Regions from separate parts of the Luteibacter sp. 329MFSha genome, predicted to be linked through region 1. Evidence: riboswitches for the same ligand, from Rfam matches in the RefSeq annotation. Region 1 holds a riboswitch; each other region holds the start of a gene.
The links. A riboswitch is a leader RNA that binds a small molecule or an ion and turns the genes downstream of it on or off. The one in region 1 is predicted to bind cobalamin.
Positions count from the first base shown of each region.

Region 2: another riboswitch for cobalamin. It lies ahead of metE (5-methyltetrahydropteroyltriglutamate--homocysteine S-methyltransferase); the one in region 1 lies ahead of btuB (TonB-dependent vitamin B12 receptor).
Region 3: another riboswitch for cobalamin. It lies ahead of BMW54_RS15650 (TonB-dependent receptor domain-containing protein); the one in region 1 lies ahead of btuB (TonB-dependent vitamin B12 receptor).
Region 4: another riboswitch for cobalamin. It lies ahead of BMW54_RS17205 (ribonucleoside-diphosphate reductase subunit alpha); the one in region 1 lies ahead of btuB (TonB-dependent vitamin B12 receptor).

Region 1 is NZ_FOJE01000002.1:11,296-15,287, forward strand. Features, by position in the region: gene BMW54_RS11340 (REP-associated tyrosine transposase) at 1-123, opposite strand, end outside; partial or broken gene BMW54_RS11345 (acyltransferase) at 500-1,588, shown strand; cobalamin riboswitch at 1,600-1,837, shown strand; gene btuB (TonB-dependent vitamin B12 receptor) at 1,951-3,828, shown strand; gene BMW54_RS11355 (hypothetical protein) at 3,850-3,992, shown strand, end outside.
Region 2 is NZ_FOJE01000002.1:286,774-290,765, forward strand. Features, by position in the region: gene metE (5-methyltetrahydropteroyltriglutamate--homocysteine S-methyltransferase) at 1-2,098, opposite strand, end outside; cobalamin riboswitch at 2,288-2,506, opposite strand; gene BMW54_RS12575 (glycosyltransferase) at 2,591-3,871, shown strand.
Region 3 is NZ_FOJE01000004.1:2,605-6,596, reverse strand. Features, by position in the region: gene BMW54_RS15655 (efflux RND transporter permease subunit) at 1-303, opposite strand, end outside; gene BMW54_RS15650 (TonB-dependent receptor domain-containing protein) at 431-2,311, opposite strand; cobalamin riboswitch at 2,460-2,700, opposite strand; gene BMW54_RS15645 (TonB-dependent receptor) at 3,047-3,992, shown strand, end outside.
Region 4 is NZ_FOJE01000005.1:30,807-34,798, forward strand. Features, by position in the region: gene BMW54_RS17200 (response regulator) at 1-810, opposite strand, end outside; cobalamin riboswitch at 973-1,185, shown strand; gene BMW54_RS17205 (ribonucleoside-diphosphate reductase subunit alpha) at 1,353-3,860, shown strand.

The DNA.
Region 1 (3,992 bases):
TGCGGATGCGATGCAAGCGAATAGCGGATATCGCCGGTTGACGGCGGTCGTAACCAGGTAGACCTGGCCAGGTAGCGAGGCCCTGCCGAGGCGAAGTCGCGCGGTTCCGGATCGATGGGGCATATCGAACGATGTGCCAATGCGTGTACGGAGTTAAACGGAGGCTTGCCGTCGCTCGCTGAAGGCGCGGCCCGCGTCGTCCAGGTGGTCGTAGCGCCCAATCGCGGCCAGGTCCGCTCCAACGAAGGCGGGTTGGAGCGCACCTGGGCGCGATGCTTTTCGGCGGAGGTGATCGCGACGTCGATCGCGGCCAGGTCCGCTCCAACGGGGCGGTTGCTTTCCGTGGAGGTGGTCGCGACGCCGATCGCGGCCGGGTCCGCTCCAACGGGTTGCCGCGATGGCCGAGTCGGTGGGCGTGCCTGCGAAATGCCACAGCCGGAGCAGGGAATACGCCGTCGCCGCCGCGATCATGGTCCGATCGCCAGGGGGATCACACGCCATGCCACGCACGCCGGGACTCGACACGCTGCGCGCGATCGCCATCGTCTGGGTGATGCTGTTCCACAGCTACCTGGTCGGCGGACTAGGCGATGGTTTCGGGTTCCTGGAGCGTTCCGGATGGATGGGCGTCGACCTGTTCTTCGCGTTGAGCGGCTACCTGATCGGCTCGCAGGTGTTCGTGGCGCTGCGCGATCGGGGGACGATCGACCTCACCGCGTTCTACATGCGTCGGGCGACGCGTATTCTTCCGGCGTTCGTCGTCGTGCTCGCGCTTTACGCATGCTGGCCCGCCTGGCGCGAGACGCCGGGCATGCAGCCGTTGTGGCAGTTCCCGACCTTCACCTTCAACCTGCTCTTCGACAACGGCGACAACTACGCCTTCTCGCATGTCTGGTCGCTTTGCGTGGAGGAGCACTTCTACCTCCTGTTCCCTTTTCTCGCCATCCTCGGCAGCCGCGGATCGTCACCTGCGCGTTTCGTCGTCATGTGCACGGTGGTGATCGTGGGCGGCATGTGCCTGCGGGCATGGCTATGGCAGCACGAGATCGCGCCGCTGCGCGCGACCGGCGCGAACGTCGGCCTGGCGTACCTGCGCTACCTCTACTATCCGACCTGGTCGCGCCTCGACGGCCTGCTCGCGGGCGTGGTGCTGGCGGCGTGCCGCGTCTATCGGCCGGCGACCATGGCCTTTCTGCACGCACGGGAGGGCACCGTGCTGCTCGCCGCGGTTACACTCCTGGCGCTGGCGCTCGTCCTCTTCGATGGTGCGCGGACCGACTTCTGGCCCTGCGTCGTGGGCTATCCGCTGCTGGCGCTCGCTATGGCGCTGTTCGTCGCGGCAGCCAGTGGCGACACCTGGCTGGCGAGACTGCGGGTGCCTGGCACGGCGTGGCTCGCGGCGGCGTCGTATAGCCTCTACCTGAGCCACAAGGGCGTCTTCACGCTCGTGGACTCCGTTCTGGACGGCCATCTGGAAGGCCATCGCTTCGCGCGTTTCGTCCTCTATGCCGTCGCGACGCTCGCCGGCGGCGCGGCGCTGCACTACGCGGTGGAACGCCCTGTGCTGCGCTGGCGTGACCGCCGTCGTCACGCTTCCGCTACAATGCCGCCTCCCAAGGTGATCCATGGCGTCAGCGCCACGGATTGAAACGGGAATCCGGTGACGCGCGTGGCCTTAAGGCCTCGCGCCATTCCGGAGCTGCCCCCGCAACGGTAGGCGAGCAACGAGGTCGGCATCGAAGCCACTGTGTCCGCGAGACATGGGAAGGCGCCGTCCGGCAGGGTTCCATCCCTGCGCTCGCGAGCCCGGAGACCGGCCATGGGTTCACCGGACAGGCGGAGGGCCATGTCGTGGGTGGCTGGCCGTCGGCCGGCAGTCCCGCGTCTTCCTGCGTCCGTCCCTCGCCATTCATGCCGCACGGGTCGGTGCGGTTCGCAGGGAGTCACCCAGTGTCGTTTCGTTCTTCCACCCTCGCGGTCGCCATCGCGTCGGGTCTCGTCGTTCCCGTCGCGGCGTTCGCCGCCGACGCCTCTTCCGACCTCGACGGTGTCGTGGTCACGGCCAGCCGCACCGAGCAGACGCAGAACCAGGTGCTCGCCGCGTCCACCGTGATCGATCGCGCGGAGATCGAACGCCTGCAGCCGCGTTCGCTCGCCGACCTCCTCCGCGCCACGCCGGGCATCTCCATCGCGAACAACGGCGGCCCCGGGAAGTCGACGTCCGTGTTCCTCCGCGGCACGGAATCGGACCACGTGCTCGTGCTCGTCGACGGCGTGAAGATCGGCTCCGCGACCTCCGGCACCGCCGCGTTCCAGGACATTCCCGTCGACCAGATCGAGCGCATCGAGATCGTGCGCGGTCCCTATTCGAGCCTGTACGGCTCCGACGCGCTCGGTGGCGTCATCCAGATCTTCACCCGCCATCCGCAGGGCGCCTTCGCACCGAATGTCTCCGTCGGCGTCGGCAGCTACGACACGCTGCGTGGCGCGGTGGGCTTCGCCGGCCGCGGCACGCAGGGCTGGTATTCGGTGGAGGCGAGCCATGAAAAGACCGACGGCATCAACGCGTGCCGCGGCAAGCCCAGTCCGCGCGGCGCGGGTTGCTACACGTACGAACCGGATCGCGACGGCTACCGCAACAACGCGCTGTCGCTGAAGGGCGGCTGGCGCTTCGACGAACAGTGGGACGCCGACGCGACCGCGACGCGCACCGAGGGTCGCAACCACTACGACGGCACCAGCAGCAACTTCGCGGAGTCGGCGACGCAGGTGCTTGGCGGTCGCGTGAGGTACAAGCCCGCGAAGGACGTGCTCGTGACGGCCAATGTCGGTCGCAGCGAAGACCTGTCCACCGACTACCTGTATGGCGACTATGCCGACACGTTCAACACGCACCGCGACCTCGCCTCGTTGCAGGCCGACATCGGCCGTGTGGGTGGCGCGGCCGGCCTCACGACCCTCGGCTTCGACTGGCAGCGCGACCGCGTCGTGGGCAGCACGGATTACTTCGTGGACGCCCGGCGCAACCATGCCCTGTTCGCGCAGTGGCAGCAGGAGTTCGGCGACAACTCGCTGCAGGCGAGCCTGCGCCGGGACGAGAACAGCCAGTTCGGCGGAAAGACGACGGGCAGCCTGCAATACGGCTACGCGCTCACGAAGTCGCTGCGCGTTACCGGCAGCTACGGCACGGCGTTCAAGGCACCCACGTTCAACGACTTGTACTACCCGGACTACGGCAATCCGGACCTGCAGCCGGAAACGTCGCGGAACTGGGAGCTCGGGCTGCGCGGCACCCCGGGCTGGGGAAACTGGTCGTTCAGCGCGTTCCAGAACCGCATCGATCACCTCATCGTGTTCGACTCGAGCCTGACCGGCCCGCTGTTCCCGTTCGGCGGCGCCAACAACATCGACAAGTCGCGCATCCGTGGTGTCGAGCTGTCCGGCGACACCACCCTCGGCGACTGGCGTCTCGCCGGCAACGCCACGTGGCTGCAGCCGGAAGATCGCGGCGACGACGCCTCGCGCGGCAACCTCTTGCCGCGTCGCGCGCGCCGTACCGCGAACATCGACGTCGATCGCAGCTTCGGCGCCCTCAGCATCGGCGCCAGCGTGTTCGGCTCCGGCTATCGCTACGACGACACGGCCAACCTGCATCGCCTGGGCGGCTATGCGTTGACCGACCTGCGCATGGCCTATGCGATCGACGCCGCGTGGAAGGTCGAGCTGGCCGCGAAGAACGTGTTCGACCGGCACTACGAGACCGCGCGCTGGTTCAACCAGCCCGGCCGCAACTGGATGCTCACGCTGCGTTACCAGCCGCGTTCGTAAACCACCTACCGAGGTCATGCGATGAAACCGTTGTCACGCCCGCTGTTCGCCGCCGTCGCCGCGCTGTTCGCGCTTATCATGATCGGCACGCGCTTCCACCATTTCGGCGATGTCTTGCACCTGCCCGACGCGTCGATGGCGCTGTTCTTCCTCGGCGGCATCTA
Region 2 (3,992 bases), 280 kb from region 1:
AGTGGATGTCGTAGACGCCGGGGCCGATCCCGTTCGGGTAGCGGAAGGTCGTGAAGGCCTCGAGCAGCTCCATCCGTGAGCGGCTCGTCTCGATCGAGATCACGTCCGCGTCCATCGCGGCGACCGCCTCGATGATGTCGTTGAACTCCGAGTAGCACATATGGGTGTGGACCTGCGTGCCGTCGCTGACGCCGCCCGCCGTGATGCGGAACGCGTCCACCGCCCAGGCGAGGTAGGCCGACCACGCCGCGCGTCGCAGCGGCAGGCCTTCGCGCAACGCCGGCTCGTCGATCTGCACGATGCCGATGCCCGCCTTTTCCAGGTCGTGCACCTCGTCGCGCAGCGCGAGGGCGATCTGTCGGCAGACCTCGTCGCGCGGCAGGTCGTCGCGCACGAACGACCACTGCAGCATCGTCACCGGTCCCGTGAGCATGCCCTTCATCGGCCGGTCGGTGAGCGACTGGGCGTACGCGGACCACGCCACGGTCATGGGCGCGGGACGCGCGACATCCCCGTAGATGACCGGTGGCTTCACGCAGCGCGAGCCGTAGCTCTGCACCCAGCCCAGCGACGTGAACGCGAAGCCCGCCAGCTGCTCGCCGAAGTATTCGATCATGTCGTTGCGCTCGGGCTCGCCATGCACGAGCACGTCGATGCCGGCCTCCTCCTGGAAGCGCACGGCGCGACGTACTTCGTCGCGCAGCACCTCGGCGTACGACGCGTCGTCGAGCCTGCCGGCGCGGTGCGCGGCGCGGGCGTTGCGCAATTCGGCGGTCTGCGGAAAGGAACCGATCGTCGTCGTCGGCAGGTCGGGCAGGGCGAACCGCTCCCGCTGGACCGCGGCGCGGAAGGCGTACGCCGAACGTCGCTGAGCGAACTGCGGCGTGAGGCCACGGACACGCGCACGCACATCGGCGCGCGCGACGTCCGGCGACGCGAGGCGCCGCGCCACGATCGCCTGCTGCCGCTGGAGGGCTTCGCGCGCGGAAGGTGATCCGACGACGGCGTCGGCGTAACGACGCAACTCGCCGATCTTCTGCCGCGCGAACGACAGCCACGCACCGATGTCGCCCGGCAGCCGCTTCTCTTCCGACGCGTCGATCGGCACGTGCAACAGCGAGCACGATGTCGAAAGCCAGAGACGTTCGTCGCCGAGGCGATCGCGCAGTGCCTCGACGCGGGGCAGGACAGCCTCGGGCGCGCTGAGCCAGATGTTGCGTCCGTCGAGGACGCCGGCGGAAAGCACGGTGTCGCGAGGCAGCGCGTCGATCAACGCATCGACCGACGCGCCACCGCGGACGAGGTCGACATGGATGCCCGCGACCGGCAGCGAGGCGGCGAGGTCGAGGTTGTCGCCGAGGTCGCCGAAATACGTGGCGAGGAGGATGCGTGCGCGCGAACGTTCCGCGATCCGCGCATACGCGTGGCGGTAGGCCTCGCGCGTCGGCTCGTCGAGATCGAGGACGAGCGCGGGCTCGTCGACCTGCACCCAGTCCGCGCCGGCGTCGGCCAGCGCGTGGAGCACGTCGATCCACGCGGGCAGCAGCGCGTCGAGCAGGGCGAGCGGATCGCTGCCGTCGACGGTCTTGGACAGACGAAGGAACGTGACCGGTCCCAGCAGCACCGGGCGCGCCACGTGCCCCGCGGCCATGGCCTCGCGGAATTCGGCGACCACCTTGGCCGGCCGGGCGCGGAACGTCTGTTCCGCGGACAGCTCCGGCACGATGTAGTGGTAGTTGGTGTCGAACCACTTCGTCATCTCGAGCGCGTGCAGGTCGAACGTATCGTCCTGGTGTCCGCGCGCCATGGCGAAGTAGCCCGCCAGCGGATCCTGCTCGTGCAACCGCCGGTAGCGCGGCGGAATGGCGTCGACCGTCACGGCGGCGTCGAGCACGTGGTCGTAGAGCGAGAAATCGTTCACCGACACGCTATCGGCGCCCGCCTTGCAAGCGAGCGACCAGTGCCGCAGGCGCAGTTCGCGCGCCGCGGACTGCAGTTCATCGGCGGAAACTTCGCCCTTCCAGTGGCCTTCGAGCGCGCGCTTCAATTCGCGGCGTCGGCCGATGCGGGGAAATCCGGGGTAGGTGACGTGTGGCATGCATGGATCCTCTTCGGGGAAAAGAGGAGGGAAGGGCGGCCGCCCACGCGCCGCCGTCCACCCGCACGCGATGCGTGCCGGTGGGCCGCGTCATGAGGGATGACCGTCGACCTTCGCCCCCGCGGGCGAACCGGGCGCCCGTCTTTCGACGGCACCCAGGTCGGACGGAACGGACGCGTCCATGACGACGCATGCGCTCCGGCCGGCGGCAGGTCTTCGGGCTCGTGGATGTGACGCCGTGGGGCGTCGCCTCGCCCGTCGCTTCCCGGATCGCCATCGATCCAGTGCCTGTGACGGGTTCGTCTCCACATACCGCTGCGGGGCAGCGCCGGAATCGCACCGGCTTCCCTCTTAGCTTTATCTCTCTATTCGAATATCGAGATAAAGACCGCTGGCAGCCGGCAAGGTAGTCGTCGACGGCCGGCAAGTCAATGCGCGCGCGCCGTGCACGCGGTAGCCGCGAGAATGCCCTGGTCGGCAAAGGAGCGAGGCATGGCGGGACGACACATCGTGATGGCCACGGTCGGGTCGCAGGGCGACCTGTTTCCGTTCCTGGCCGTCGGGCGCGAGCTGGTCGCGCGCGGGCACCGGGTCACGGTCGCCGCGCATGCGATCCACCGGGAGGCCGTCGCGGCGGCGGGACTCGCCTTCCTCCTTGCCAGCGGGATCGCGGAACCCGAGGACAAGGCAGCCTTCGCGGCCCGCGCGTTCCATCCCCTGCGCGGGCCGCGCTTCGTCGTGCGCGATCTCGCCGCGGCGGACGTCGCGGCAAGTTACGCCGCGCTCGCTCCCGTCTGCGCGGAGGCCGATGCGATAGTCACGACGACGCTGGCGTTCGCCGGGCAGATCATCGGCGAGACGGGGCGGCTCGCATGGCTCTCGGCCGTGCTGTCGCCGGCCGTCTTCCTTTCCGCGTGGGACCCGCCTGCGACGGGCTACGCGCGGCTCGACACGTTCCTGCGCGGTTCGCCACGGCGCGGCGGATGGTTGGGCCGCCTCGCGCGCACCGTCACGGCGCCATGGACGCGCCCGGTACGCGATTTCAGGGTGTCGCTGGGACTGCCGCCGGTTTCTCCGTGGGGCGATCCGTTCCATCAGGGACAGCACGCGCGCGACGGTGTCCTCGCGATGTACTCCCCGCTGCTCGGCGAGCCCCCGCCGGATGCGCCCGCGCGAACGCGTATCACAGGGCAGTGCCGTTACGCGCCCGGCGGCGACCGGCTCGCGCCGGAACTCGCCGCGTTCCTCGACGCGGGCGATGCGCCGATCGTCTACACGCTGGGCTCGGCCGCGGTGCACGCCGGGGCGTCGTTCCTGCGGGAAAGCATCGAGGCCTCCGTCGCGCTGCGGCGGCGCGCGGTGTTGTTGACCGGATCGCCCGAGATGCGCGCGCGTCTTCCGGCGGCGTTGCTGGAAGGTGTCCTCGTGCAGGAATACGCGCCGCATGGCGCGCTGTTCGCGCGCGCGGCGGCGGTCGTGCATCACGGTGGCGTGGGCACGACGCAGGAAGCGCTTCGCGCGGGACGCCCGCAACTCGTCGCGCCCCACGGCTTCGACCAGCCGGACAACGCGGCGCGCGTCGAGCGACTCGGCGTCGGGCGTGTGCTGCGCGCATCCCGCTATCGGGCGGATCGCGCGGCGGCATTGCTGCGCGAAGTGCTGGGCGACGATGCGGTGACGCGTCGTGCCGCGGACGCCGCGCGCGTGATCCAGCGCGAGGACGGTGCGCGCATTGCGGCCGATACGATCGAGGCCGCCATGCGGGAGCGCTGAGGGAGGCGTGCCCGCTGCCGCGGGATCGCCGATACGATCGGCTCCCACAGGCTGCCTGCCGAAGGGTGGGAGCCGATCGCATCGGCGACGGGTGCTCGCGTGTCCTCGCAAGATCGTGCAC
Region 3 (3,992 bases), on a different contig from region 1:
CGTCGAGCGATCGAGGTTGAAGCGCACCCGCACGAACCCGGCGTTCTCCGAGCTGTTCGAGTACATCTGGTCGACGCCGGGGATCTGCCCCAGATGGCGCTCGAGGGGCGCGATGACCGTCGAGGCCATCGTCTGCGCGTTGGCGCCCGGCATCTGGACGCTGACGAACACCGCCGGCACCTCGATCGACGGCAGGGCCGCCACGCCGAGGAGCATGTATGCGATGGCGCCGGCCAGCGTCAGGCCCGCCGCGAGCAGCGAGGTGCCGATGGGCCGGCGGATGAATGGTGCGAAAAAGTTCACGACACTTCCTGTGATCGCGGGAAGACACCCCGCGCCCGCGAACTTTATGACTTCATGCGCGTTTCGTCGCGTGTGCCTTTAGTGGGGCCCCTGCCGGAAGGCAGGGGTGCCCCGTTCCGGATCGGTCTCAGCGCACCGGCGAATAGCGGACCGTCAGGTAATACGTCCGCCCGAGCTGGTTGTAGTACGACGCGGTCTCATAGCGCTTGTCGGCCACGTTGGCGACCCGACCCTGCACGCTCCACGCCGTGTCCAGGTGCCAGGTCGCGCGCAGGTCGGCCGTCGCGTAGCCGCCGAGACGGCGGGTGTTGGCCGCGTCGTCGTAGCTGTAGCCGGCCGAGTACACCGAACCGCCGACGGTGACGGGACCGAGGTCCTTGTCGAGGTCGGCGCGCGCGATGCGGCGCGGGCGGCGGGCGAGCAGGTTGTCCTTCTGGACGCCGTCGTCGCGGTTCTCCGGCTGCTGGAACGTCAGGTAGCCGCGCACGTGCCAGCCGTCGACATCGGCGCCGACCTGGCCCTCGAGGCCGCGGATGCGCGCCTTGCTCACGTTGATCGGGAGGAAGTTCGCGTCGAAGCCGATCAGGTCGTCCACCGTGGTCTGGTACGCGTTGACCGCCCAGTTCCACACGCCGGGACGGGCGGACAGGCCGATCTCCGCGGTCCGCGACTTCTCCGGCTTCAGGTCGACCGGCGCGCCGTACGGGTAGAACTCGTCGTTGAAGGTCGGCGCATGGAAGGCCGTGCCGTACGAGGCCGTGATCTTCATGCCGTTGTCGAAGCGGAAGCCGTAAGCCGCCGAGCCGGTGGTGTGATTGCCGAACTGCGTGTTGTGGTCGTGGCGCGCCGAGAGCTGGATCTCGTGAGGCCCGAACACGCCCTGGTAGAGGGCGAACACGCCGGTGTTGTTACGGGTGTCCTTGAGGTAATCCGTATCGCTCTTGAGCTTTTCCTGCTGGTAGTCGACGCCGACCGAGAGCGTCTGGTCCTTCGCCAGCGTGAAGTCGTTCTGCCAGGTGGCCTGGTTGCGCTTCGAATACAGATAACCCACGCGCGCCTTGTCGACACCGTAATCGACGAAGTCGAGCGTCTTGTCCGCGCCGTCGAGGTAATTGTCCGCGCGATCCTGGTTCTGGCCGAGGCTCAGCGACATGCGCCAGTCGGCCATCGCATCGAAGGCGAGCTTCGCGCCGGCCACCTGCTGCGAGCGGCGGGTGAAGTTCTGGAAGTCGCCGTCGTATTCGATGTCGCCCTTGCTGCGCAGCCAGCTGCCCGTCAACTCGGTGCCGTCGTCCCAGCGGTAGCCGCCCGAGAGCGCGCCGTTGTACGTGCGGTACGCGTCGTGATCGGGCTCGTCGGTGAAGCAGCCCTGGAACGCCGTGCCCGCGCCGATGCGGCAGGCATTGATGCCCGAGGTGTACTGGCCGCCGAGGCTGGCGTTGTACCAGGCGTGTCGCGTGCCGCCGGAGATCCCGATCTGTCCTGCCGTGTAACCGTGGCTGCCGCCGGTGACGGAGAGCGACGGTGTCGGCGCCTCGCCGGCCTGCCCGTGACGGGTGAATATCTGGATGACGCCGCCGATGGCGTCGGAGCCATAGAGCGACGAACGCGGCCCGCGGACGACCTCGATGCGGTCGATCTGGTCGACGGGCAGCTGCTCGTAGGCGGGCAGGCCCGCACCCACGGTACCGACGCGGACGCCGTCGACGAGCACCAGCGTGTGCGCGGAGTTCGTGCCGCGCATGAACAACGAGGTCTGCTGGCCGATGCCGCCGGTGTTGGCCACGTTGACCCCCGGCAGGCCCGTGAGCAGATCGCGCAGCTCGACCGGCTGCAGGCGCTCGATGTCCTCGCGCGTGATCACGGTGACCGGTGCGAGCACGTCGTCCACCGGCGTCGGCGCGCGGTTGGCGGTCACCACCACGGCATCGAGCTGATCGGGGGTGTCCGCGGCGTGCGCCATGGCGATGGACGACAGCAAGGCCGTCGCGAGCAGGGTCTTCTTCATGGAACCGTCTTCCTCCGCCGCGTGACGCGGCCATACGAAAGGTCGCGCGAGGAGGACGGGCACGAACGGCGAACGGGAAGCGAGACCCGGCGGCTGTCCGGATCCGCCCTCCGCGAATCGACCGAAACAGGAGCGCCCGCCAGGCAAGGGGCGGGTCGCTTCATCGGGCCGGTCTCCGGACTCGCGCGTGCCAGGACTGGCCGGAACCGGTGCCTTCCCGCTTTCGCAGTGGCGCGTGACCGGTTCCACGGGGCCCCTGACCGGGGCCATCCGTCGACGCTTACCGTTGCGGGGGCAGTGCCGGCCTTGCCACGAACGACGTGGCGCACCGGCTTCCCGTTTCATCCCCTGGCCGACGCCAGCGGGACACCCGAACGGCGCGGATGCTACCGCGCAGGGCCCCGAAAGTCACTGCGCCGATCGGTAGGAGCGGACCTGGCCGCGATTCACGTAAACGTTTACCGCACGATGGCAGATAACAAGCAAACCCTTGAAAAAGCGCAATTTGTTGTAATGAGGCTTAACATGCACTTGACCATCGCAAAATGATTCGATTACAACCGTAACAGATTGCCGTAAGGGGGCGATTTATTACGCCACGGGGAGAACGCGTCCCGGCGGCTGGATTTCCCGGGAGGGGAACAGGCTGGCGAGACGTGGTTTACGGCAATCGAGAACAACGTCCGGTCCGCGCTTTGTGACCGGCTTTTCTTGCGGTTTCCTGGGGAGACAAACATGCAACGTTCCGACTATCGCGCCGTAGCGATCCGCCGCTCCGCCCTCTGTTCAGCCCTCGCGCTCTGCTTCGCGAGCGGTGCCGTCCTGGCCCAGTCCAATGCGTCGGGTAATGTCTTCGGTCGCGTCGCGCAGCCGGAAGGTGCCGTCGTGCACCTGCAGAACCTCGATACCGGCCTCACGCGCGACGTCGGCGTCGACGCCGACGGTCGCTATCGCGCCAGCTCGCTTCCGGTCGGCCGCTACCGCGTGTCCGTCGAACGCAATGGCCAGACCGCCGAGACGCGCGACAACGTGCAGGTGAGCTTGGGCGGCGTCGACGTATCGTTCGGTGGCGCGGTCGCCAGCAGTGGCGAAGCCCAGACGCTCGAAGGCGTCCAGGTCACCGGCAACGCACTGCCCGCCATCGACGTCTCGCAGGTCGACTCGCGCACGGTGCTGACGTCCGAGCAGCTGCAGAAGCTGCCGCTCGCCCGCGACGTGACCGCCGCGGCGCTGCTCGCGCCCGGCGTGATCTCCGGCGACAGCCGCTACGGCAACGTCGCTTCGTTCGGTGGTTCGTCGGCATCCGAGAACCAGTACTACATCAACGGCTACGCGGTCACGAACGCGCTGACGGGCCTCGGCTTCACCAGCCTGCCGTACGACGCGATCGACCAGCAGCAGATCTTCACGGGTGGTTACGGCGCCGAATACGGCCGTTCGACCGGCGGCGTGATCAACATCGTGACGAAGCGCGGCGGCAACGAATGGAAGGGCGGCGTCGGCATGTATTTCCAGCCGGCCGGCCTGCGCCAGAGCCCGCGCAACATCTATCGCAAGAACGGCACGCTCTACCAGACGCGTTCCGGCAACAAGAGCACCGATACGCAGTACACCGGCTACATCAGCGGTCCGCTCATCAAGGACAAGCTGTTCCTGTTCGCGGCGGGTGACTTCACCCGTT
Region 4 (3,992 bases), on a different contig from region 1:
CTGCCCTTCCATCGCGTCGCGGGCATTGATCGCCAGGTTGAGCAGCGCGTTCTCCACGTTGCCCGGGTCGATGAGCGTGTTCCACAGGCCGCCCGCGACCACGGTTTCCACCTCGATGGCCTCGCCGAGCGCGCGCCGGAGCAGGTCGTCCATGTCGCGGACGAAGCGGCCGATGTTCACCACCTTGGGCGCGAGCGGCTGGCGGCGGCCGAAGGCGAGCAGCTGGGCGGCGAGCTTCGTGCCGCGCGTGACGCCGGCCATGGCGTTGGCGACGCGACGCTCGGCGCGCGCGTTGCCGGCGATGTCCGCCCCGAGCAGCTGGAGGTTGCCGCTGATGACCTGCAGCAGATTGTTGAAGTCGTGCGCGACGCCGCCGGTCAATTTGCCGATGGCGTCCATCTTCTGGGCCTGGCGGAGCTGGCCGTGGGTGATCCCCAGTGCCATGTCGCCGTCGCCCTGGGTCCAGCCACCATCGACCGCGCCCGCGGGCTGGAAGGTCCCGAGCACCACCGGCCCGAGGGTCTGATCGTTCCAGGCTTCGAAAGCGACCCGCCACGGGCCACCGGTCCCCGTCGCGATCTGGAAGCCGCGCGCGGTGTCTTCATCGGGCGCTGCCAGCGCCGCCTCGACGCGTTCGCGCCCCTCGGCGTTCCACATCGACAGGAAGCCCCCTTCGGGCATCCGGCCGGCGGCCCACGCGTTCGCGTACAGGATGTCCCCGGCGGGAGAAAGCGCCACGAATCCATAAGGAAGCGAATCGAGCGACCGGGAGATGAGGCTGTGGTCCTGCAGCGCGAGCGACGGGGGCATCGGGCCTCTATGGGTCCGCAAAAAGAAGTTCACAGTTTATCGTCGGACCCCGGTCAACTTTGTGTAGACGACCTTCACATCGTGCGAAGGGCGGCAGGGCGCGGCGTATCAGGGACATAGCAGGTGACCCCACATCTTGTGTTGACCCACCGCAGGTCCGCCTATATCGTGTGTCGCGTTGGTGTCCGGCGAGGCGCGACTGCCCGTCGGACTTAAAAGGGAATCCGGTGCGAATCCGGAACTGCCCCGCAGCGGTAAGTGGAAACGACCCCGTCATCAGCACTGGCCCTCCGGGGGCTGGGAAGCGACGGGCTAGGTCGGCCCGAAGGCCCTCGTCCACGAGTCCGAAGACCTGCCGACAGTCGGTGCCCAGCGCGGCGCCGATTCGTGGTGACGGCTTCCGCGGGGAGGCACGTCGCGGACCGGAGCGCCTTCGTGCGCGCTCCGTCGCGACCCTTTCCGCCCGGCCCGAACCGCGTCGAGACCCGTTCGAGGGAACGGGAGTCCGGACACGGCCCTGGGGCACGCCAATGACGATCACGATGGATTCCTCCGCGCGCGAGCGCACCGAGACGGCCGACGCCGCCGTCACCACTTCGACCACGGCCGCCAGCACGGCACCGGCCGCCGGCTACCGCAACGACGCGCCGCCGGCCTTCACCCTGACGCCCCCGCACAACCCGGGCCAGATGCGCGTGACCAAGCGCAACGGCGGCCAGGAAGCCGTGGACGTGAACAAGATCGTGCGCGCGGTGACGCGCAGCGCCGACGGACTGTTCGCGGTCGATCCCATGCGCGTGGCGCTGAAGACGATCGGCGGCCTCTACGACGGCGCGACCACCCAGGAGCTCGACCAGCTCTCGATCCGCACCGCGGCGGCGCTCACCGCCGAGGAGCCGGAGTACGGCCAGCTCGCCGCGCGCCTGCTCGCCGCCTTCGTCGACAAGGAAGTGTCGGGCCAGGACATCCACTCGTTCTCGCAGTCGATCTCGACCGGCTTCGAGCTGGGCATCCTCAACGAGCGCCTCCGCGATTTCGTGCAGGTGAACGCGCGCAAGCTCAACGACGCCGTCGATACCTCCGCCTCGCGCCGCTTCGAATACTTCGGCCTGCGCACGGTCTACGACCGCTACCTTCTGCGCCATCCGACGAAGCGGTTCGTCATCGAGACGCCGCAGTACTTCTTCATGCGCATCGCGTGCGCGCTCGGCGGGAACGACGTGGCCGAGACGCTCGAGCTGTACCGCATGCTCTCGTCGCTGGAATACCTCGCCAGCTCGCCGACGCTGTTCAACGCCGGCACCGCGCACGAGCAGCTCTCGTCGTGCTTCCTGCTCGATTCGCCGCAGGACGCGCTGGAGTCGATCTACGCCAAGTACGGCGACGTCGCGCAGCTGTCGAAGTTCGCCGGTGGCATCGGCCTCGCCTACTCGCGCATCCGTTCGCGCGGTTCCCTGATCAAGGGCACCAACGGTCATTCGAACGGCCTCGTGCCGTGGCTGAAGACGCTGGACGCTTCCGTCGCCGCGGTGAACCAGGGCGGCAAGCGCAAGGGCGCCGCCTGCGTGTACCTCGAATCGTGGCACGCGGACATCGAGGAATTCCTCGAGCTGCGCGAGAACACCGGTGACGACGCGCGCCGCACGCACAACCTGAACCTCGCCAACTGGGTGCCCGATCTCTTCATGCGCCGCGTGGAGACCGACGGCGACTGGTCGCTGTTCGATCCCAAGATCGTGCCGCACTTCGTCGACACGTGGGGTCCGGCGTTCGACGCCGCCTACGAGAAGGCGGAGGCCGACGGCCTCGCCGTCAAGTCGATCAAGGCACGCGAACTCTACGCCCGCATGCTGCGCTCGCTCGCGCAGACGGGTAACGGCTGGATGACGTTCAAGGACCGCTCGAACGCCACCAGCAACCAGACGGCGCTGGCGAAGAACGTCATCCACCTGTCGAACCTGTGCACCGAGATCCTCGAGGTGACCAACGAGAACGAGACCGCGGTGTGCAACCTCGGCTCCGTGAATCTCGCCCGCCATGTGGTCGACGGCGCGTTCGACTTCGACAAGCTCGCCGCGACCGTGCGCACCGCCGTGCGCCAGCTCAACCGCGTGATCGACCTGAACTTCTATCCGATCGCCACGGCGAAGACGGCGAACCTGAAGTGGCGCCCGGTCGGCCTCGGCGTGATGGGCCTGCAGGATGTCTTCTTCAAACTGCGCCTGCCGTTCGATTCGGACGAGGCACGCGCGCTGTCGACGCGCATCCAGGAAGAGATCTACTTCCACGCGCTGTCGATGTCGAACGAGATCGCCGAACGCGACGGCGCCCACCCGGGCTTCGACGAGAGCCGCGCCGCCAACGGCGAGCTGCAGTTCGACTACTGGCCGGCCGCGACGCCGACCGGAAAGGACGACCGCTGGGCGAAGCTACGCGAGAACATCAAGGCGAAGGGCCTGCGCAACTCGCTGCTGATCGCCATCGCGCCGACCGCGACGATCGCCTCGATCGCCGGCTGCTACGAATGCATCGAGCCGCAGGTGTCCAACCTCTTCAAGCGCGAGACGCTGTCGGGCGACTTCCTCGTCGTCAACCGCTACCTCGTCGAGGAGCTCAAGACGCTCGGCCTGTGGACCGCGGACATCCGCGACCAGATCAAGCTGGCCGAAGGCTCCGTGCAGGGCATCGCCGCGATCCCGGCCGAGCTGCGCGCGGTGTATCGCACCACGTGGGAGCTGCCGCAGAAGGCCCTGATCGACCTGGCCGCCGCGCGCGGCGCATACATCGACCAGAGCCAGTCGCTGAACCTGTTCATGGAGAACCCGAACATCGGGCAGCTGTCGTCCATGTACATGTACGCGTGGAAGGCCGGCATCAAGACGACCTACTACCTGCGCTCGCGGCCGGCCACCCGTATCGCGAAGACGACGGTCAGTTCCACGGCCGCCGCGCCGGCACCCGTCGCGCCGTCGAAGGACGCGCAGGAACAGGCGGAAGCCGCGGTGTTCTGCTCGCTCGAGAACCCCGAGTACTGCGAAGCCTGCCAGTAAAGCCGGGGCTGGGGGATGGGAATGGGGGGCGCATGGACGATCGCCCGAGGGTTCCGGTGAGGCTCATGTAGCGCCACCGGCCCCGTCGGACTGCCGAGCGCAGCGCCCCCACTTCCCTTCTCCCATCTCCCA